Regions from separate parts of the Streptomyces sp. NPDC014861 genome, predicted to be linked through region 3. Evidence: riboswitches for the same ligand, from Rfam matches in the RefSeq annotation. Region 3 holds a riboswitch; each other region holds the start of a gene.
The links. Region 3 has a riboswitch for cobalamin ahead of ACF1BN_RS25230 (ribonucleoside-diphosphate reductase subunit alpha). Riboswitches for the same ligand answer to the same signal wherever they lie in the genome.
Positions count from the first base shown of each region.

Region 1: another riboswitch for cobalamin. It lies ahead of ACF1BN_RS04245 (ABC transporter substrate-binding protein); the one in region 3 lies ahead of ACF1BN_RS25230 (ribonucleoside-diphosphate reductase subunit alpha).
Region 2: another riboswitch for cobalamin. It lies ahead of ACF1BN_RS08905 (ABC transporter substrate-binding protein); the one in region 3 lies ahead of ACF1BN_RS25230 (ribonucleoside-diphosphate reductase subunit alpha).

Region 1 is NZ_JBIBWV010000002.1:91,650-98,504, forward strand. Features, by position in the region: gene ACF1BN_RS04220 (nicotinate phosphoribosyltransferase) at 1-90, opposite strand, end outside; gene clpS (ATP-dependent Clp protease adapter ClpS) at 192-506, shown strand; gene ACF1BN_RS04230 (DUF2017 domain-containing protein) at 506-1,087, shown strand; gene ACF1BN_RS04235 (amino acid permease) at 1,406-2,833, shown strand; gene ACF1BN_RS04240 (Mov34/MPN/PAD-1 family protein) at 2,910-3,335, shown strand; cobalamin riboswitch at 3,321-3,455, shown strand; gene ACF1BN_RS04245 (ABC transporter substrate-binding protein) at 3,495-4,469, shown strand; gene ACF1BN_RS04250 (FecCD family ABC transporter permease) at 4,466-5,527, shown strand; gene ACF1BN_RS04255 (ABC transporter ATP-binding protein) at 5,524-6,321, shown strand; gene ACF1BN_RS04260 (putative leader peptide) at 6,366-6,482, shown strand; gene ACF1BN_RS04265 (MoaD/ThiS family protein) at 6,576-6,854, shown strand.
Region 2 is NZ_JBIBWV010000003.1:513,106-519,960, forward strand. Features, by position in the region: gene ACF1BN_RS08885 (GAF domain-containing protein) at 1-1,197, opposite strand, end outside; gene ACF1BN_RS08890 (SRPBCC family protein) at 1,482-1,952, shown strand; gene ACF1BN_RS08895 (ABC transporter ATP-binding protein) at 1,975-2,769, opposite strand; gene ACF1BN_RS08900 (FecCD family ABC transporter permease) at 2,766-3,842, opposite strand; gene ACF1BN_RS08905 (ABC transporter substrate-binding protein) at 3,839-4,900, opposite strand; cobalamin riboswitch at 4,987-5,110, opposite strand; gene ACF1BN_RS08910 (deoxynucleoside kinase) at 5,207-5,869, opposite strand; gene ACF1BN_RS08915 (glyoxalase superfamily protein) at 6,373-6,705, shown strand.
Region 3 is NZ_JBIBWV010000014.1:110,741-117,595, forward strand. Features, by position in the region: gene ACF1BN_RS25210 (HD-GYP domain-containing protein) at 1-188, shown strand, start outside; gene ACF1BN_RS25215 (tetratricopeptide repeat protein) at 269-1,249, shown strand; gene def (peptide deformylase) at 1,317-1,967, shown strand; gene ACF1BN_RS25225 (ribonucleotide-diphosphate reductase subunit beta) at 2,040-3,056, opposite strand; gene ACF1BN_RS25230 (ribonucleoside-diphosphate reductase subunit alpha) at 3,056-5,431, opposite strand; cobalamin riboswitch at 5,563-5,701, opposite strand; gene ACF1BN_RS25235 (GNAT family N-acetyltransferase) at 5,743-6,243, opposite strand; gene mctP (monocarboxylate uptake permease MctP) at 6,320-6,855, opposite strand, start outside.

The DNA.
Region 1 (6,855 bases), on a different contig from region 3:
GGCCGCCTGGAGCATGGTGAGCTCGTACTGGTCGGTGAAGAGCGCGGTCGACGGCACGTCCACCGGGAGCCCAAGGTCCGCAGCGTTCATGCCGACGATGCTAGCGCAGTATTCGTCAGTTTGACGAATACTGCGCCGGGCGACCTCTCCGCGGTGGCCCGTTTGTGCGACGGGGGGGCCCGGGTGGCAGCATGGGACGAGTGAGCATCGCGCCTATCGAGATCGAACGGACCGAGTCGGCCGAGGAGGTCTCCGCGGTCGTCGAGCCCGACGTCCCCTGGGTCACCCTCGTGCACAACGACCCGGTGAACCTGATGAGCTATGTCACCTACGTCTTCCAGTCGTATTTCGGTTATTCGAAGGACAAGGCGCACAAGCTGATGCTCGACGTGCACCACAAGGGCCGCGCGGTGGTCTCCAGCGGCACCCGCGAGGAGATGGAACGGGACGTGCAGGCGATGCACGGCTACGGACTGTGGGCGACCCTCACCCAGGACCGCGGCTGATGGCCGGCCACTTCGAGGCCGTCCCGGGCGGCGGAGCGGCCGTCGCCCTCGACGAGGTCGAGGTCTCCATCCTGCGCTCCCTCTCCGTCCAGCTCCTGGAGCTGATCGGGCCGGGCGACGAACCCGAGGCGGACGCCGACCCGCTCGCCGCGCTCTTCGCCGAGGGCCCCAGCGAACCCCCGTCCGATCCGGCCCTGCGCCGGCTCTTCCCCGACGCGTACGGGGACGACACCGAGGAGCTGCGGGCCGCCGCGGCCGACTTCCGCCGCTTCACCGAGAACGACCTGCGGGCCCGCAAGCGGGAGGACGCCCTCGCGGTGGTCCGCGCCTTGGACGGGCTGAGCAGCGAGGGGCCGGAGGACTCCGCCCTCCTGAAGCTGACCCCGGACGAGTCGCGGGCCTGGCTCGGCACGCTGAACGACCTGCGGCTGACCATCGCCACCCGGCTCGACATCACCGAGGACGAGGAGAGCGAGCGGCTCTACCGGCTGCCGGACAGCGATCCGCGCAAGCCGATGGTGATGGCGTACCTCTGGCTCGGGGCGCTCCAGGAGTCACTGGTCGAGACGCTGATGTCCTGACAGGTGCCCGTCACCGGGTGTTCGCTCAGCGGACGCTCAAATCCGGATAACGAACTCGTTATCTGAGCGAACACCTTGCCGTCTTGTATCCCTCTTGTCCGTATTTTTTTGTGGTGCGCGCCACACCCAACTCCGTCGATCACCGCCCGGCCCGTGATAAATCTTCACGACCACTCGGGCACGCCACCCCTGTTCCCGAGGGCGCCCCAGCCGGCTGACCGCCGGTGGCACTCCATCCATATCCGGGGGGATCAGGACCTGATCCGCAGCAGACGCACTCGATGTCGCGCGGATCAGCATGGAGAAAGGCGCACCACCATGACCTCAGTGCAGGTCGACAAGCAGCACGACGGCACCGACGGGGCCGTGGACGGCGGCGAGGGCTACCAGCGTGGCCTCGGCGCCCGCCAGATCCAGATGATCGCCATCGGCGGCGCGATCGGCACCGGGCTCTTCCTCGGCGCCGGCAAGGCCATCCACAAGGCCGGCCCCAGCCTCATCCTGGCGTACGCGATCGCCGGTCTGGTCATCTTCTTCATCATGCGGGCCCTGGGCGAACTGCTCATGTACCGACCGGTGTCGGGCTCCTTCGCGGAGTACGCCCGCGAGTTCGTCGGCCCCTTCGCCGGCTTCGTCACGGGCTGGACGTACTGGCTCTTCTGGGTCGTCACCGGCATCACCGAGGTCACCGCCGCGGCCACCTACATGACGTACTGGTGGGACATCCCGCAATGGATCTCCGCCCTCGTCTTCACCGTGATCCTCTACGGCGCCAACCTGATCTCCGTGAAGCTCTTCGGCGAGCTGGAGTTCTGGTTCTCCATGGTCAAGGTCACCGCCATCATCGGCATGATCCTGATCTGCGCCGGCATCCTCACCGTCGGCTTCTCCGACGCCGGTGACACCGCCACGGTGGCCCACCTCTGGAACCAGGGCGGCTTCTTCCCCAACGGCGTCGGCTCCACGCTGATGACCCTGCAGATCGTGATGTTCGCCTTCCTCGCCGTCGAGCTCGTCGGCGTCACCGCGGGCGAGTCCAAGGACCCGAAGACCGTCCTGCCCAAGGCCATCAACACCGTGCCGTGGCGCATCGCCGTCTTCTACGTCGGCGCCCTGATCATGATCCTGTCGGTCGTCCCCTGGACCGAGTTCCAGCCGGGCGTCTCCCCGTTCGTCGCCGCCTTCGAGAAGATGGGCCTCGGCGTCGGCGCCGCCATCGTCAACTTCGTCGTGCTGACGGCCGCGCTCTCCTCCTGCAACTCCGGCATGTACTCCACCGGCCGCATGCTGCGCGACCTCGCGCTCAACGGCCAGGGCCCGAAGGTCTTCACCCGGCTCACCAAGGGCGGCACCCCGCTCCTCGGCCTGACCTTCTCCGCCGCGCTCATGCTCGTCGGCGTCTGGATCAACTACGTCGCCCCGGGCAAGGCCTTCGAGTACGTGGTCTCCTTCGCGACCATCTCCGGCATGTGGGCCTGGATCATGATCCTCGTCAGCCAGATCCGCTACCGCCGCAAGTGCGACCGGGGCGAGCTGCCCGAGTCCACCTTCAAGGCCCCCGGCGCCCCCTGGACGAGCTGGTTCGCGCTGCTCTTCATCGGCATGGTCATCGTGATGATGGGCATCGACGAGGGCGCCCGCGTCTCGCTCTACTGCGCCCCCGTCTGGGGACTGATCCTCACCGTGTCCTACCTGGTGCTCAAGGCCCGCAACCCCGAGGGCGCCGCCTTCGTCAAGCGCTCCTGACCAGCACCGTCTCGGCATCCGGGCCGTTCCGTACCATCCCTCGGTACGGGGCGGCCCGTCTGCTTATCCTGTCGGCATGCTGACCATCACCCGGGACCTGTACGACCGGATCGTGGAACACTCCCGCGCGGACCACCCCGACGAGGCCTGCGGCGTCGTCGCGGGGCCGGTCGGCTCGGGCCGCCCCGAGCGCTTCATCCCGATGCTCAACGCCGCCCGCTCGCCCACCTTCTACGAGTTCGACTCCGCCGACCTCCTCAAGCTCTACCGCGAGATGGACGACCGGGACGAGGAGCCCGTGATCATCTACCACTCGCACACGGCGACCGAGGCGTACCCCTCCCGCACCGACATCACCTACGCCAACGAGCCCGGCGCCCACTACGTGCTCGTCTCCACCGCCGACACCGACGCCGCCGGACCCTTCCAGTTCCGCTCCTACACGATCGTCGAGGGCGTCGTGACCGAGGAGGACGTCAAGGTCGTCGAGGCGTACGAGTAGTCTGGCCCCGACCTTCAGGGCGGCAGGAACCAGGAAGCCGGTGCGAATCCGGCGCGGTCCCGCCACTGTGACCACACCCCGTGTGGAAGCCAGGAACTGACCTGCCGCCTTCTCACCACCGATCGGGGACGTGGAAATCCCCGGAGGAGGCCCTTCGCCATGACCAGGCGCCCCCGGCTGCTCGCCGCCACCGCCCTGCTGCCCCTGCTCGCCGCCTGCGCCGGCCCCGCGAGCAGCGAGGACGCCGCGAAGCCCGCCCCCGGCTTCCCGTACACCGTCACCAACTGCGGCGAGACCACCACCTTCCAGGCCCCGCCGAAGCGCGCGGTCACCATGAACCAGCACGTCACCGAGATCCTCCTCGCCCTCGGCCTGGAGAAGTCCCTCGCCGGCACCGCCTACCTCGACGACGCGATCCTCCCCGCCTACAAGCGGGCGTACGACTCCGTCCCCGTGCTGTCGAAGGAGTACCCCTCCAAGGAGGCGCTGCTCGCCGCGAACCCCGACTTCGTCTACGGCGGTTACGCCTCCGCCTTCGACGCCAAGGACGGCCGCGGCCGCGACGACCTGGGCAGGGCCGGCATCACCACCCGCCTCAACAGCGAGTCCTGCCCCGCCGGCACCCCCTCCGTCGACGACCTCTACCGCGAGGTCACCGAGGTCGGCCGCACCTTCGGCGTCCCCGACCGGGCCGAGAAGTGGAACAAGGAGGCCCGCGCCACCGTCGCCGCCACCGAGAAGCGCCTCGGCGACCTCGACCCCGTCTCCGTCTTCGTCTACGACAGCGGCGACAAGACCGCCTTCACCGCCGGCGGCAAGGGCATCGGCAACGAGCTCATCAGCCGGGCCGGCGGCCGCAACGTCTTCGCCGACCTCCCCAAGGCCTTCGGCGACGCCGCCTGGGAGCAGGTCGTCGCCCGCAAGCCCGAGGTCATCGTCATCTACGACTACGGCTCCACCACCGTCGAGCAGAAGAAGAAGCGCCTCCTCGACGACCCCGCCCTCAAGGACGTCCCCGCGGTCAAGAACCGCCGCTTCGCCGTCCTCCCGCTCTCCGACACCGTCCTCGGCGTCCGCGTCCCGGCCGCCGTCGACAAGCTCGCCGCCCAGCTCCACCCGGCCGCCGGCCGATGACCGCCGTCGCCGCCGCCCCGGCCCCTCCGGCGGCGGCGACGCCCGGCCGGGGCCGGTACGCCCTCGTCGTCGCCGGGCTGCTCGCCGCCCTCGCCGCCGCCGTGCTCGGCTCCCTCGCGCTCGGCTCCGTACGGATCCCGCCCGGCCAGGTGCTCGAAGCCCTCACCGGGAACGCGGCCCCCTCCCCGTACCGCACCATCGTGCTCGACGTCCGGCTGCCCCGGGTGGTCCTCGGGATCGTGGTCGGCGCCGGGCTCGCGGTCGTCGGGACCGTCCTCCAGGCCCTCGTCCGCAACCGGCTCGCCGACCCCTTCCTGCTCGGGATCTCCTCCGGGGCCTCCACCGGCGCCGTCCTCGTCCTGGTCCTCGGCATCGGCGGCGGGCTCACCACCACCCTCGCCCTGCCCGCCGGGGCCTTCGCCGGCTCCCTCGTCGCCCTCGTCCTCGTCTACGCGCTGGCCCGCCGCGGCTCCACCATGACCGGCCCCCGGCTCGTCCTCGCCGGCGTCGCCGTCTCGTACATCCTCACCGCCCTCACCACCCTCGTCCTGGTCGCCGCCGCCCGCCCCGAGCACTTCCAGGAAGCCCTCTACTGGTCCTTCGGCGGCCTCGGCTCCGCCCGCTGGGACACCCTCGTGCTGCCCACCGTCGTCCTGATCCTCGGCACCGGCGTCCTGCTCGCCCTCGCCCGCCCGCTCGACCTGCTCCTCACCGGCGACGAGGGCGCCACCGTCCTCGGCCTCGACACCGGCCGCTTCCGCGCCGCCGTCTTCCTCCTCGCCTCCCTCGTCACCGCCGTGATGGTCGCCGCCAGCGGCGCCGTCGGCTTCATCGGCCTGATGGTCCCGCACGCCGCCCGCCTCCTCGTCGGAGCGCCGCACCGCCGGCTGCTGCCCGTCGCCGCGCTCGGCGGCGCCGTCGCCCTCGTCGTCGCCGACCTCGGCGCCCGCACCGTCGCCGCCCCCCAGGACATCCCCGTCGGCGTCCTCACCGCCCTCACCGGCGGCCCGCTCTTCCTCTGGCTGATGCGCCGACGTCCCGAAGGAGCCGCCCTGTGACCGGACTGCGCATCGAGGGCCTCTCGTACGAGCACCGGCTCCGCGACGCCCACCTCACCGCCCGCCCCGGCGAGACCGTCGGCCTCATCGGCCCCAACGGCAGCGGCAAGACCACCCTCCTGCGCTGCGTCTACGGCACCCTCGCCCCCACCGCGGGCCGCGCCCTGCTCGACGGCGCCGACCTGCGCGCCCTCGGCCCCAAGGCCCGCGCCCGCCGGGTGGCCACCGTCCCGCAGGACACCACCCTCGAATTCGAGGTCACCGTCCGCGAACTCGTCACCCTCGGCCGCTCCCCGCACAAGCGGTTCTGGGAGGGCGACACCGCCGACGACGCCGCCCGCACCGACGCCGCCCTCGCCCGCGTCGGCCTCACCGCGCTCGCCGACCGCGCCTACCCGACGCTCTCCGGCGGCGAGCGCCAGCGCGCCCTGGTCGCCCGCGCTCTCGTCCAGGAGCCCCGGCTCCTCGTCCTCGACGAACCGACGAACCACCTCGACATCCGCCACCAGATGGACGTCCTCGCCCTCGTCCGCACCCTGGGCACCACCAACCTCCTGGCGCTCCACGACCTCAACCTCGCCGCCGCCCACTGCGACCGGATCTACGTCCTCGAAGCCGGCCGGGTGGTCACCGGCGGAACCCCCGAGGAGGTCCTCACCCCCGAACTCCTCGCGGCCGTCTACGGTGTGGAAGCCGAGGTCGTCCCGCACCCCAGGACCGGCACCCCGACCGTCCTCTACATGCCCAGCCAGGCGGTCGGTCCGGCCCTCGGTCAGAAAACATCCAGCATCTGAGATCACATTCCGAAACCCGGACCGGGAATCGATACGATGACCGCATGGTTTCCCACGACGTGAGCGAAGAGACTCCGGGCAGCACCCTGCTCGTGGCACGCCTGCACGTCGACCTGTGCCGCCTCGCCAGCGCGATCTGTCCGTCCCGCGCTGCGCTCTGAGCGACCGGCCGAGCGCACCTCACGCACGACCCCCCTCCGCGCGGGGGCCCCAGCAGCGCGCCCACCACGTCACTTCCGACAGGAGCCCACGCCATGGCCATCGAGGTCCGCATCCCGACCATCCTCCGCACCTACACCGACGGCGAGAAGGCCGTCGCGGGCAGCGGCGCGACCCTCGCCGAGCTCTTCGCCGACCTGGAGACCCGCCACGCGGGCATCGAGGCCCGCATCGTGGACGGCGGCAAGCTCCGCCGCTTCGTCAACGTCTACCTGAACGACGAGGACGTCCGCTTCCTCGACGGCATCGACACCAAGCTGGCCGACGGCGACAGCGTCACGATCCTGCCGGCCGTCGCCGGCGGCATGGTCTGAT
Region 2 (6,855 bases), on a different contig from region 3:
CACGGCCGCGCACAGCGCCCGCCACACCTCCACGTCCTCCTCGCCCCACGCGCTGTACGCCCAGTCCGCCAGCAGCCGCGGATCCGCCCGCGCCACCAGAGCCGCCCGCAGCCGGTCCGCCAGCCGGTCCCGCAGGCGTACCACCCCGGGCGCGGCCGATCCCGGCAGCAGCGGGCCCGCGTACTCCCCGGCGGCGACCGCCACCGCCCCCGAGGCGAGCCGTCGGTCCACCGCCGTGAAGTCCGCGTCCACCGCGACGGCGAGGCGGTACGGGCGCGAGCGCAGCAGCTCCGGGCCGAGCAGGGCCCGCAGCCGGGACAGCTCCGCGCGCAGCGTCACCGGTGTGACCGACTCGTCCTCGTAGAGGAGGGTCAGCAGTTGTTCCCCCGTCACCCCCTCCGTGCGGTGCGCGAGCACCACCATGATCTCGCTGTGCCGTCGGCTCAGCCGCAGCCGCCGTCCGTCCACCGTGAGCAGCGCCTCGTCCCGGCCGAGCGCGGTCAGCCGGGGGCGGTCCGGCGCCGGGGGAGGGGCGAGGAGCGCCAGCTGGGTCTCCGCCGCCCGGGCCACGGCCCGTACCAGGCCGAGGCTGTGCGGGTGGGCGAGCCGCTCGCCGCCGGTGAGGTCGACGGCGCCGAGGAGCCGGCCGCTGCGCGGATCGTGCAGCGGCGCCGCCGCGCACGTCCAGTCCCGTACCGGCGGCCGGAAGTGCTCCGCGGACACCACCTGCACCGGGCGGCCGACGGCGAGGGCGGTGCCCGGCGCGTTCGTCCCGGCGGCGGCCTCGGCCCAGCCGGCCCCGGCCACGAAGTTCATCCGCCGCGCCTGCCGCAGCGTCGCGGGGTCCCCCTCGACCCAGAGCAGCCGCCCGCCCGCGTCGCACACCGCGAGGACGTGCCCGCCGTCCAGCGCGTCCGCGCCGAGCAGTTCCCGGATGACCGGCATGACGACGGCCAGCGGATGCCCCTCCCGGTACGCGGTCACCTCCGCCTCCTCCAGCTCCGTCGGCGCCGCCCCGTCCCGGCTCACCCGGGCGCGCTCCGACCTTCGCCACGACTCCGCGACCAGCTCCCGCACCGCCGCCCGCGCTCCCGGCCGCCGCTCCGGTCCCGACTCCCGCGGCCCGCTCCTCCGTGTCGACGTCGCCTCGCTCAACTCGGCCTCCCCATCGAGGACGTACGGCTTCCCGGCGCACATCGTCGTGGCCCCGCCCGCCCCCGACAAGCACCCGGGAGGGGCCGCATATGCCACCTGTCCGGGAGCCGCGGGTCCCGCTGCCCGCGCGAGCCTCGCGCGGGAGCCGGAGGAAGCGGTACGGCGGGGCGCCGCCCGGATCGAGGCCCGGACGCACGGGGCGCCGATCCCGCAGGGCACCCGTCGTACGACACACGGCCCGCCGTGCGTGCCGGGACGGCGCGGTGCGGATAGCGTCGGCCGAGCCCGAGGACGTCGTTCCCGACGGAAGAGAGAAGGCGGTCGCAGTGTCCCGGAATCGCCGTTTGATCCTGAGCCCGCCGTCCAAGGTGTGGAGCCTGCTGTCCGACGGCGGGCGCTACGGCGAATGGGTCTCGGGCACGCAGCGGGTCATCGCCGCCGACCCGCACTGGCCCGAGGTGGGCGCCCGGCTCCAGGTCAGGGTGGGCGTCGGTCCCGTCACGCTGGACGACACGTGCGTGGTCCGCATCTGCGAGCCCGGGCGCCGGCTCGAACTGGAGGCGAAGGCGGACCCGTTCGGCGCGGCCCGCATCGCCATGCACCTCGTCCCCTGGGGCGGGAACACCCTCTTCCTGCTCGAATGGCATCCCCTGCGCGGCCCCGGCACCCGCATGCACGGCCTCCCCGTCGACTACCTCGTCTCCATCCGCAACGGCATGATGCTGACGAAGCTCGCCCGCATCGCCGTCCGCGAGCAGCACGGAGCGGACCGGCCGGCGCCCGCGTCCTCCGCCTGAGGGCCGCCCGCGGAGGGAGCGGTCAGCGGACGAAGCGGATGTGCGGGCGGCCGTCCGGGTCCGGGTGGGTCACCGCGGCGCGGACGCCGTAGACCTCGGAGACGAGCTCCGCGGTGAGGACCTCGTCCACCGGACCGGCCGCCGCGACGCGGCCCTCGTGGAGCACGACCACGTGATCGCAGTACATCGCCGCGAGGTTGAGGTCGTGCAGGGCCATGACGCAGGTGAGGCGCAGATCCGAGACGAGGGCCATCAGGGCGAGCTGGTGGTGGACGTCGAGGTGGTTGGTCGGCTCGTCGAGCAGCAGTTCGCGCGGCTCCTGGGCGAGGGCGCGGGCGAGCTGGACGCGCTGGCGCTCGCCGCCGGAGAGGGTGCGCCAGGCGCGGTGCGCGCGATCGGTGAGGCCGGTGCGGGCGAGCGCGGACCGGACGGCCTCCTCGTCGGCGGGCGTCGGGGGCGACCACGCCCGGCGGTGCGGGACGCGGCCGAGGCGTACGGCGTCCGCCACGGTGAGGTCCACCTGGGTGTCGGCGTGCTGCTCGACGACGGCGACCCGCCGGGCGAGCGCACGGCGTGGGACCGCGCCCAGCCGTTCGCCGTCCAGGGTCACGACCCCCGTCTCCGGCGCGAGGACGCCCGCCAGGACGCGCAGCAGCGTGGACTTCCCCGAGCCGTTCGGCCCCAGCAGCCCGGTCAGCGTGCCCGGACGCGGCGCGATGCTCACCCCGTCCAGCACCAGTGCCCCGCCGGCCGTCCGCGAGACCCGGGCGGCGCGGAGCCCCGTACCGCCGTGGACCGACGTCGACGTGCCGGTCATCGGGGGCTCCTGGTGCGGTACAGGACGAGGACGAAGGCGGGGACGCCCACGAGCGACGTCACCACGCCGACCGGGACCTCCTGCGGGTCGAGGACCGTGCGGGCGAGGGTGTCCGCCCACACCAGGAAGACGGCCCCGGCGAGCGCGGTCAGCGGCAGCAGCCTGGCGTGACCGGGGCCGGCGAGGGCGCGCACCGCGTGCGGCAGGACCAGGCCGACGAAGCCGATCGCGCCGGCCGCGGCGACGAGGACGGCGGTGAGCAGCGCGGTGACCGACAGCAGCACCAGCCGCGTGCGCGCCACGGCCACGCCCAGCGTCGCCGCCGCGTCCTCCCCGAACGCGAAGGCGTCCAGCGTACGGGCGTAGCCGCCGCACACCAGCAGCGCGACGGCCAGGACGGCGGCGCACACGCCGACGTCGGACCAGTCCGCCCCGCCGAGCGAGCCGAGCAGCCAGAAGAGGATGCCCCGGGTGGTCTCGGCGTCGGCGGCGGTCATCACCACGAACGAGGTCAGCGCGGAGAAGAGCTGCATCGCGGCCACGCCCGCCAGCACGACGCGGTCCGTCGAACCGCCCAGCGTGTGGCTGAGCAGCAGGACGAGGCCGAACGAACCGAGCGCGCCCAGGAACGCCCCTCCCGCGACGGACAGCGCACCCCCGCCCACGCCGAGGACGACGACGGAGACCGCCCCGGTCGACGCGCCCGAGGAGACGCCCAGCACGAAGGGGTCGGCGAGCGGGTTGCGCAGCAGCGACTGCATCACCGCGCCGCAGACCGCGAGCCCGGCGCCGCACGCGGCGGCGAGGAGGGTGCGCGGCAGCCGCAGTTCCCAGACGATGCCCTCCCGGAGGGGGCTCAGCGCGGACGCCTCGCCGCCGAGGTGCGACACGATCACGGTCCAGGCGTCCGCGACGCGGATGTCGGCCGGACCGATGGTGACGGCGAGCGCCACGGAGACGCACAGGAGGAGGACCCCGGCCGTCCCCGCGACCGCCGTGCCGACCGCGGCACGGCGCCGGCCCCCGGCCACGCCCGCCTCGGCGGGACCGGCGGCCGGACCCGGCCGGATCACTTCGCGAGCCCGTGCGTCCGCAGCGCGGCGGCCAGCTGTTCGATGCCTTCGACGGTACGGATCGTGGGGTTCATGGCCTGGCCGCTGAGGGTGACGTACCGCTTCTCGCGCACCGCCGTCATGTTCCGCGTGACGGGGTGCGACTCCAGGAACTCGATCTTCTTCGCGGCGCTCTCGGCGGACTGGGCCTTGCGGGTCAGGTCGGCGATCACCAGCACGTCGGGGTCGCGGTCGGCGACGGTCTCCCAGTTGATCTGCGGCCACTCCTCCTTCGTGTCGTCGAAGACGTTCTTCACCCCGAGCACCCCGCTCACGATGCCCGGCGCGCCGCAGCAGCCCGCCATGTAGGGGCCCTGGGAGTCGGAGAACCAGTAGAGGACGGAGGCGCCGCCGAAGTCGGCGCCGGCCTTCGCCTTCGCGACCCGGGCGCTGAGCTCGCCGACCAGCTTCTCGCCGCGCTCCGGCACCCCGAAGATCCTGGCCAGGTCGCGGACCTCGCCGTACACGGTGTCCATGGTCAGCGGCGCGGTCCGCACGCCGTCGCCGTCGCCGCTGTTGTCCTTGCCGACGCAGTCGGAGGGGGAGAGGTAGGTGGGCACGCCGAGCTTCGCGAACCGCTCACGGGGCGCGACTCCACCCTTGCCCAGCGTGTAGAGGAACGAGGCGCTGACGAAGTCGGGCTCGGCATCGAGCACCTTCTCGAACGACGGATACCGCTCGGCGAGCCGGGGGACCCGGGCGTTCGCCTGCTCCAGCCCCTTGAGGACCGGGTCCGTCCAGGTGGCCGTGCCCACCATGCGGTCGGCCAGCCCGAGCGAGAGCAGGATCTCGGCCGATCCCTGGTCGAGGGCCACGGCCCGGCGGGGCGGCTCGGCCACCTCGACCCGCTGCCCGCAGTTGTCGAGACCGACGGGGCCGGCGGCCGCGCCGGAACCCCGGCCGGTGTCCCGGCCCTTCCCCGAGGGCCCGGAGGCCGGGTCGCCCGCGCCGCAGCCGGCGACGAGAACGGCACCGGCCACGAACAGCACGGCGGAGCGGACGGGGTGTGCGAAGGGCACGGCGGGAGTCCTCTGCGTCACGGCTCATGCGCGGAGCCTGTCGTACGGAGCTCCCCGGACGGCGGTGCGCCCTCCGGGGCGCCAGCAGGTCTTCGGACTCGGGATCGTCCGGACGGGACGCCTTCCCGGGCCCCGAGGGGCCCAGTGGCCGTTGTCCCGCCCGTCACCCTCACCGCTGCGCGTCAGCTCCGGATTCCCACCGGATTCCCTGACCCGTGCACGTACCGCCTCGATACGTACAGAGGTGCGACTGGCCCGGGCAAGCTATCACAGGGGATCTTGCCGCCGCCCGGGGTCCCGCGCAGGTCAGACGCGGTGCGCGACCTCCGCCAGGGCGTTCTTGACCTCCTGGGCCACGCGGGCGGCGTCCTCGGGGTTGTTCACGACATCGGTGTTGTTCATGTCGACGACGAGGACGTCGCTGGCGGAGTAGTGCCGGTGCACCCAGTCGTCGTACCCGGACCAGAGCGTGCGGTAGTACTCGACCAGGCCCTCGTCCTGCTCGAAGTCGCGCCCCCGCAGTCCGATGCGGTGCAGGACCGTCTCGAAGTCCGCCTTCAGATAGACCATGAGGTCGGGCGCCTTGCGGTAAGGCAGCCCCTCGATCTCGCGCATCATCTCGTCGAGCAGTCCCTCGTAGACCTGCATCTCCAGGGAGCTGATCCGGCCCAGGTCGTGGTTGACCTTGGCGAAGTACCAGTCCTCGTAGATCGACCGGTCGAGGACGCTGTCGTCCTGCTTGTACGCCTCCTTGATCGCGGCGAACCGGGTCTGGAGGAAGTACAGCTGGAGGAGGAAGGGGTAGCGCTTCGCCTGGATCTCCTCGGGGCTCGCCGAGTAGAAGAGCGGCAGGATCGGGTTGTCGTCCACGCTCTCGTAGAAGACCTCGGTGCCCAGCTCCCTGGCGAGCAGCTCGGCCACACTCGTCTTGCCGATCCCGATCATGCCTCCGACGCAGATCACCGGCATACCTCACTTCTCCCTGGGGGTCTTCTGTACGTGGACGGGGAGCTGGGCCTCCCGTACCACTCGGACGCGCGCCGGTGGTCAGGCGATTCCCCGGGGAGACGTGATCAAGGTCATTCCGTGATCGACGCCGTGCGGTCCCGATGGGCCGGCCGTACCGCGCCCGCCGCTCGAAGCGGCAGGCCGCGGCCCCGCAGCCGCGTCAAATTTTAGATGACGATCCGGCCGGAGCGCTCCGCCCCGGCGTCGGGGGCGGTCGCCCCGGTCTTGGGGCGAGTCGGAGCGGCCGGCGGGGCCGGGGAGCCGGAGGCCGGGAGCCGGGAGCCGGGGGCCGGGAGCCGGGCGAGGGGGACGGATCTTCACCCGGGGCCGGCGGTTTTCGGACGTGGCGGTCCCGGGGTGGTCCGCCGGTCGGGTCGGTCATCGGGTCGGTCGTCGGGGTCGGCCTGTGGGTTCGGTGGGTTCGGTCGGCGGGGTCTGTCAGTGGGGTCTGCGAGGATGCCGCCATGCACGAGGAAGTCATCCCCATTCTCCGCGTGGAGAACGCCGCGGTGGCCGTGGCCTGGTACGAGCGCCTGGGCTTCGCCCAGCAGTGGGAGCACCGCTTCGAACCGGGATTCCCCGCGTTCGTCGAGGTCGCCCGGGGCGGGGTCCGCCTGTTCCTGTCCGAGCATGAGGGCGACGCCCGCCCCGACACGCTGGTCTACCTCCGCGTGCGCGACGTCGATGCCGTCGCCGCCGAGTTCGGCGCGCGGGTGGAGGACGTCCCGTGGGGGCGCGAGTTCGAGCTGCGGGACCCCGACGGGAACCGGCTGCGGATCGCCACGCCGCAGGGCTGACGCCGGAGGGCCGATGCCGCAGGGCGGACGGCGGAGGGCTGATGTCGAAGGACGGACGCCGTAGGGCTGATGTGGGAAGGCAGGGCGGCGCGGGTGATCGTCGTACGAGCTGAGTACGATCACCTACCCCGGTCTGAGTACGTGAGCGGT
Region 3 (6,855 bases):
CCCGGATCGTCCGCGCCGTGAACGCCTACGACGACCTCGCCGGCGAGGGAGCGGCCGCCGCGCTGGAGGCCCTGGAACGGCTGCGGCTCGGCACCGCCCGCGACTACCACCCCGAGGTCGTCGCCTGCCTGGCCAGGGTCCTGGCCCGCGGCGGAACCCCTGGGGTGACCTCGGTCCCCACGGGGTAACCCATGGGTAATGAGCGCGCGTCCGACCGGGCATGGTTGGATGCGAACAAGAGGGTGAAGCGATCGGGCAGGCGGGAATCGTGAGGATCTTCGGGAAGGTACGGCATCGGCCCTCCGCCTCGTGGCGGCAGGCCACCGACCGCGCGTTCACGCTGATCGGCGACGGACGGTACGAGGACGCGGGCGCGCTGCTCACCCGGGCGGCCGATCTGGAGCCCTGGCTCTCCGAGTCCTGGTTCAACCTGGCGCTGCTCCACAAGTTCCGGCACGACTGGGAGCAGGCCCGCGCCGCCGGACTGCGGGCCGTGGCCCTGCTCGACAAGGAGACCGGCGCCCCCGACTGGTGGAACGTCGGCATCGCCGCCACCGCGCTCCAGGACTGGCCGCTGGCCCGCCGCGCCTGGCAGGCCTACGGACTGAAGGTCCCCGGAGCCTCCTCCGCCACCGGCGAGCCCGCCGGGATGGAGCTCGGCAGCGCGGCCGTCCGCCTCTCGCCCGAGGGTGAGGCCGAGGTCGTCTGGGGCCGCCGGCTCGACCCGGCCCGCATCGAGGTCCTCTCCATCCCGCTGCCGTCCTCCGGCCGCCGCTGGGGCGAGGTCGTCCTCCACGACGGCGTCCCGAACGGCGAGCGGACCACCACCGCCGGCCCCTCCTACCCGGTCTTCGACGAGATCGAGCTGTGGGCCCCGTCGCCCGTCCCCACCTGGGTCGTCCTCCTGGAGGCCGCCACCGAGGCCGACCGGGACGCCCTGGAGCACCTCGCCGCGGAGGCGGGCTTCGCCGCCGAGGACTGGTCCTCGTCGGTACGGCTCCTCTGCCGGGCCTGCTCCGAGTCGACCATGCCCAGCGCCGAGGGCGAGGGCGACCACGTCGACCCGCACGACCACAGCGAGCCCGGCCACCCCGGCCCGCTCGGCCACCGCTCGCCCGGCGAGCTGTGGGTGCCCGAGCGCGAGTGCGGGATCGCCGCCCCGGCCGATCTCGTCCGCGGCCTCCTGGACGGCTGGGTGGCGGACAACCCCGACAGCCGGGAGTGGCGCGATCTCGAAGAGGTCTGCTGAGCCTTCGGCCCCGGCCCCGTAGGCTGTCCCCGACGGATTCGGGTATTTCAGGAAGGCGCGGCGGCACATGGCGCAGCAGGAGACGGGCGAGCAGATCTTCACGGGCTACGCCCTGGACGACGACGGCTACATCGTGGACACGCAGGAGTGCGAGGAGCGCGAGCTCGCCCACCGCGAGCGGGGCACCTCCCGCCCGATCACGGTCGTCGGCAATCCGGTGCTGCACCACGAGTGCAAGGACGTCACCGAGTTCGGTCCGGAGCTCGCGGCCCTGGTCGACGACATGTTCGCCAGCCAGAAGACGGCGGAGGGCGTCGGCCTCGCCGCCAACCAGATCGGCGTCGGCCTGAAGGTCTTCGTCTACGACTGCCCCGACGACGAGGGCGTCCGCCACACCGGCCACGTGGTCAACCCGGTGCTCCAGGAGCTCCCGGCCGACCGCCGCCACCTCGACGACTCCAACGAGGGCTGCCTCTCGGTCCCCACCGCCTACGCGGCCCTGGCCCGCCCGGACTTCGCCGAGGTCCACGGCCAGGACCTCCTCGGCAACCCCATCAAGGTCCGCGGCACCGGCTACTTCGCCCGCGCCCTCCAGCACGAGACGGACCACCTCTACGGCTTCCTCTACATCGACAAGCTGTCCAAGCGCGACCGCAAGGACGCCCTGCGCCAGATGGAAGAGGGCACCCCGCGCTACCCGGTCGTCGCCAACGACTGAGTCCCGGACGTGTGAGAGGGCCCCGCACTCCAGGAGTGCGGGGCCCTCTCACATGTCCGGACGGACCGGGTCCTAGAAGTCCTCGTCCAGGTCGACCGAGCCCTCGACCGCCACCTGGTAGGCGGAGGGGCGGCGCTCGAAGAAGTTGGTGAGTTCCTGGACGCCCTGGAGCTCCATGAAGGAGAAGGGGTTCTCGGAGCCGTAGACCGGCGGGAAGCCGAGGCGGACCAGGCGCTGGTCGGCGACGCACTGGAGGTACTCGCGCATGGACTCGGTGTTCATGCCGGGCAGGCCGTCACCGCACAGGTCGCGGCCGAACTGGAGCTCCGCCTCGACGGCCTCCCTCAGCATGTCGGTGACCTGCTGCTGGAGGGCGTCGTCGAAGAGCTCCGGCTCCTCCTTGCGGACCGTGTCCACGACCTCGAAGGCGAAGTTCATGTGCATGGTCTCGTCGCGGAACACCCAGTTGGTGCCGGTCGCCAGGCCGTGCAGCAGGCCGCGCGAGCGGAACCAGTAGACGTACGCGAAGGCGCCGTAGAAGAACAGGCCCTCGATGCACGCGGCGAAGCAGATCAGGTTGAGCAGGAAGCGGCGGCGGTCGGCGGCCGTCTCCAGCTGGTCGATCTTCTCGACCGAGTCCATCCACTTGAAGCAGAACTGCGCCTTCTCGCGGATGGAGGGGATGTTCTCGACGGCGTCGAAGGCCGCCGCGCGGTCGTCCGGGTCGGGCAGGTAGGTGTCCAGGAGGGTCAGATAGAACTGGACGTGCACGGCCTCCTCGAAGAGCTGGCGCGAGAGGTAGAGCCGCGCCTCGGGGGAGTTGATGTGCTTGTACAGCGTCAGGACCAGGTTGTTCGCCACGATCGAGTCGCCCGTCGCGAAGAACGCGACCAGCCGGCCGATCATGTGCTGCTCGCCGGGGGTGAGCTTGGCGAGGTCGGCGACGTCCGAGTGGAGGTCGACCTCCTCGACGGTCCAGGTGTTCTTGATGGCGTCCCGGTAGCGCTCGTAGAAGTCCGGGTAGCGCATCGGGCGGAGGGTCAGCTCGAAACCGGGGTCCAGGAGGTTCTTGTGCTCGTTGGTGCTCATTACTGGCAGGCCTCGCAGGACTCGGGGTTCTCAAGGGAGCAGGCGACCGCGTCGGGGTCGGCGGCCTGCTGGACGGGGATGGGGGCGGCGGCGGTGGCGGACGCCTGGGCCGCGCGGGCGATCCGGGTCGCCGGGCGGGAGCGCAGGTAGTACGTCGTCTTCAGGCCCTGCTTCCAGGCGTACGCGTACATCGACGACAGCTTGCCGATGGTCGGCGTCTCCATGAAGAGGTTCAGCGACTGCGACTGGTCGAGGAAGGGGGTGCGGTCCGCCGCCATGTCGATCAGGCCGCGCTGCGGGATCTCCCACGCCGTGCGGTACAGGTCGCGGACCTCGGCCGGCACCCAGTTGAAGCCCTGCACCGAGCCGTTGGCCTCGCGCAGCGCCTCGCGGGTCTGCGCGTCCCACACGCCGAGCGCCTTCAGCTCGTCCACGAGGTACGAGTTGACCTGGAGGAACTCGCCGGAGAGCGTCTCGCGCTTGAACAGGTTGGAGACCTGCGGCTCGATGCACTCGTAGACGCCGGCGATGGAGGCGATGGTCGCCGTCGGGGCGATGGCGAGCAGCAGGCTGTTGCGCATGCCGGTGGTCGCGATCCGCTCGCGCAGCGCGGCCCAGCGCTCGGGCCAGGTGAGCTCGACGCCGTAGTGGTCGGGGTGGAGCACGCCCCGCGCGGTACGGGTCTTCTCCCAGGCCGGCAGCGGACCGCTGCGCTCGGCGAGGTCGGCGGAGGCCTCGTACGCGGCGAGCATGATGCGCTCGGCGATCCGGGTGGAGAGCGCGCGGGCCTCGGCGGAGTCGAAGGGCAGCCGCAGCTTGAAGAAGACGTCCTGGAGGCCCATCGCGCCCAGGCCGACCGGGCGCCAGCGGGAGTTGGAGTTCCCGGCCTGCTCGGTCGGGTAGAAGTTGATGTCGACGACCCGGTCGAGGAAGGTGACCGCGGTGCGGACGGTCTCGTCGAGCCGCTCCCAGTCGATGGTGCCGCCGGAGACGAAGGCGCCGAGGTTGACCGAGCCGAGGTTGCAGACGGCCGTCTCGCCGTCGTTCGTGACCTCGATGATCTCGGTGCAGAGGTTGGAGGAGTGGACGACCGTGCCGGGCTCGGCGGTCTGGTTGGCCGTACGGTTCGAGGCGTCCTTGAAGGTCATCCAGCCGTTGCCGGTCTGGGCCAGGGTCCGCATCATCCGGCCGTACAGGTCGCGGGCCGGCATGGTCCGGCGGGCCAGGCCCTTCGCCTCGGCGGCGCGGTAGGCGGCGTCGAACTCCTCGCCCCACAGGTCGACCAGCTCGGGCACGTCGGCGGGGGAGAAGAGCGACCACTCGGCGTCCGCGTTCACCCGGCGCATGAACTCGTCCGGGATCCAGTGGGCGAGGTTCAGGTTGTGGGTGCGGCGGGCGTCCTCGCCGGTGTTGTCGCGGAGCTCCAGGAACTCCTCGATGTCCGCGTGCCAGGTCTCCAGGTAGACCGCGGCGGCGCCCTTGCGCCGGCCGCCCTGGTTCACCGCCGCCACGGAGGCGTCGAGCGTCTTCAGGAACGGCACGATGCCGTTGGAGTGCCCGTTGGTGCCGCGGATCAGCGAACCGCGCGAGCGGATCCGGGAGTAGGACAGGCCGATGCCGCCGGCGTGCTTCGACAGGCGCGCGACCTGGTGGTAGCGGTCGTAGATCGAGTCCAGCTCGTCCTGCGGGGAGTCCAGCAGGTAGCAGGAGGACATCTGCGGGTGGCGGGTGCCGGAGTTGAAGAGCGTGGGGGAGGAGGGCAGGTAGTCGAGCCGGCTCATCAGCCGGTACAGCGCCGCCACCTCGTCCAGCGCGCGGAGCGAGTCGTCCTCGGCGAGGCCCGCAGCCACCCGCAGCATGAAGTGCTGCGGGGTCTCGATCACCTTGCGGGTGATCGGGTGGCGCAGCAGATAGCGGGAGTAGAGCGTCCGCAGGCCGAAGTAGCCGAAGCGGTCGTCGCCGGCGAGGTCGATCAGCGCGTCCATGCGGTCCGCGTGCAGCGCGACGAAGGCGGCGGTGCGGTCGGCGATCAGGCCCTCGCGGTGGCCGGTGGCGACGGAGGCGGAGAAGCAGACGGCGCCCTGGGAGGCCGCCTCCTCGGCGATGGTGAGGGTGAGCAGCCTCGCGGCGAGCCGCGAGTAGGAGGGGTCCTCGGCGATGAGACCGGCGGCGGCCTCGGTGGCCAGTTCGCGCAGCTCCGCCTCGTCCGAACCGGCGTGCCGGCCCCGCAGCGCGGCGGCGGCGACCCGACCGGGGTCGGTGTCGGTGAGGTCGGCGGTGAGGTCGGTCAGGGTCCGCAGCAGCACGGTCCCGGGGCCGTCGCTGTCGATCGCGGCGGCCTCGGTGGCTGACGGACCCGCAGGCGCGATGGTCACGTGGGGGCTCTCCCTCGCTCTCGGACCGGGCCGCGGCGGGGGAGGGGCGGGCGGGCACCCGTACGCGCGGATGCGCCCGCGTCCACCGGCCCATTCCGCGAGGCCCGGACGTCGTCGGCACCCGGAACGGTCGTACCGGGCGCACTGCCGGCAGGTGCTCGGACTCTCTCCGTGGACAAGGGCACACGAAGTACACCGTTGCGGGACAGTTCCGGATTCACACCGGATTCCCCTGCGGCGACAGCGAGGACGAGCATACATGTGGGGGGCGCCGATCGCGGCACCCCCCACATGTTGTGTCGGTCCGTGGACTACAGCTCCAGGGCGTAGGTTCGCAGAGAGTGTTCGGGGATGGGCTGCCAGTCCCGCTCGGGGGTGCGCACGAAGCCCATCCGTTCGTAGATCCGGTGCGCCGACACCATCTTGCCGTCCGTGGAGAGCACGATCCTGGCGCAGTCGGGCAGGGCGCGCGCCCGGTCCACGCAGGCGCGCACGAGGGCCTCCCCGACGCCCCTGCCGCGGGCCGCCGGCGCGACCACGAGCATCCGGAACTCGGCCTCGCCGGGGACGGCGATGTCGGCCCAGGGGGTGCCGCCGGGGGCGAAGGTCACCCCGCCGACGATCCGGTCCTCGGCGTCGGTGGCGACCAGCACCTCGCTCTCGCGCGCCCGGCGGGCCGTGTCGCGGAGCACGTCCAGGTAGAAGTCGTCCTCGCCGTGCAGCAGCAGCCCGTCGTTCAGATAGGTGAGCCCGGTGAGGTCACCGAGCTCCTCGTGCTCCTCGGGCCGTACCGCCCTGATCGTGAAGTCCATGCGTCCCAGTCTGCCGCGCGGCCACGCGAGAGGGGCCCGGGTTTTCCCGGGCCCCTCTCGCGCGCGCGTCCGCGGCTCAGTGGGTGGCGGCGCCGACCTTGGGGAGCTCGGTGCTGACGCCCGCGTCGCCGGCGTCGGCCGTGTAGTCCGACGGGGAGGTCTCGTCGATGCCGTCCGGGGCCTTGGCGGCCCGGAGGACGAAGGTGAGGACCACCGTGACGACGACGTTGAGGACGAAGGCGGTGAGGCCGATGTAGCCGATCTCGCCGATGCCCGGGATCTCCGCCGAGGAACCGCCGAAGTGCTTCTGGGTCGGGCTGGCGACGCCGTACGCGGCGACCGTGCCGTAGATCATGCCGACCGCCCAGCCGGCGATCAGCGCCCAGCGGTGGAACCAGCGGGTGAACAGTCCGCCGACCAGGGCCGGGAAGGTCTGGAGGATCCAGATGCCGCCGAGCAGCTGGAAGTTGATCGCGACCGTTTTGTCCATGGTGAGGACGAAGGCGAGCGCGCCGACCTTGACCAGGAGCGAGACCAGCTTGGAGACCTTGGTCTCCTGCTCCGGGGTGGCGTCCTTCTTGATGAAGTCCTTGTAGATGTTGCGGGTGAAGA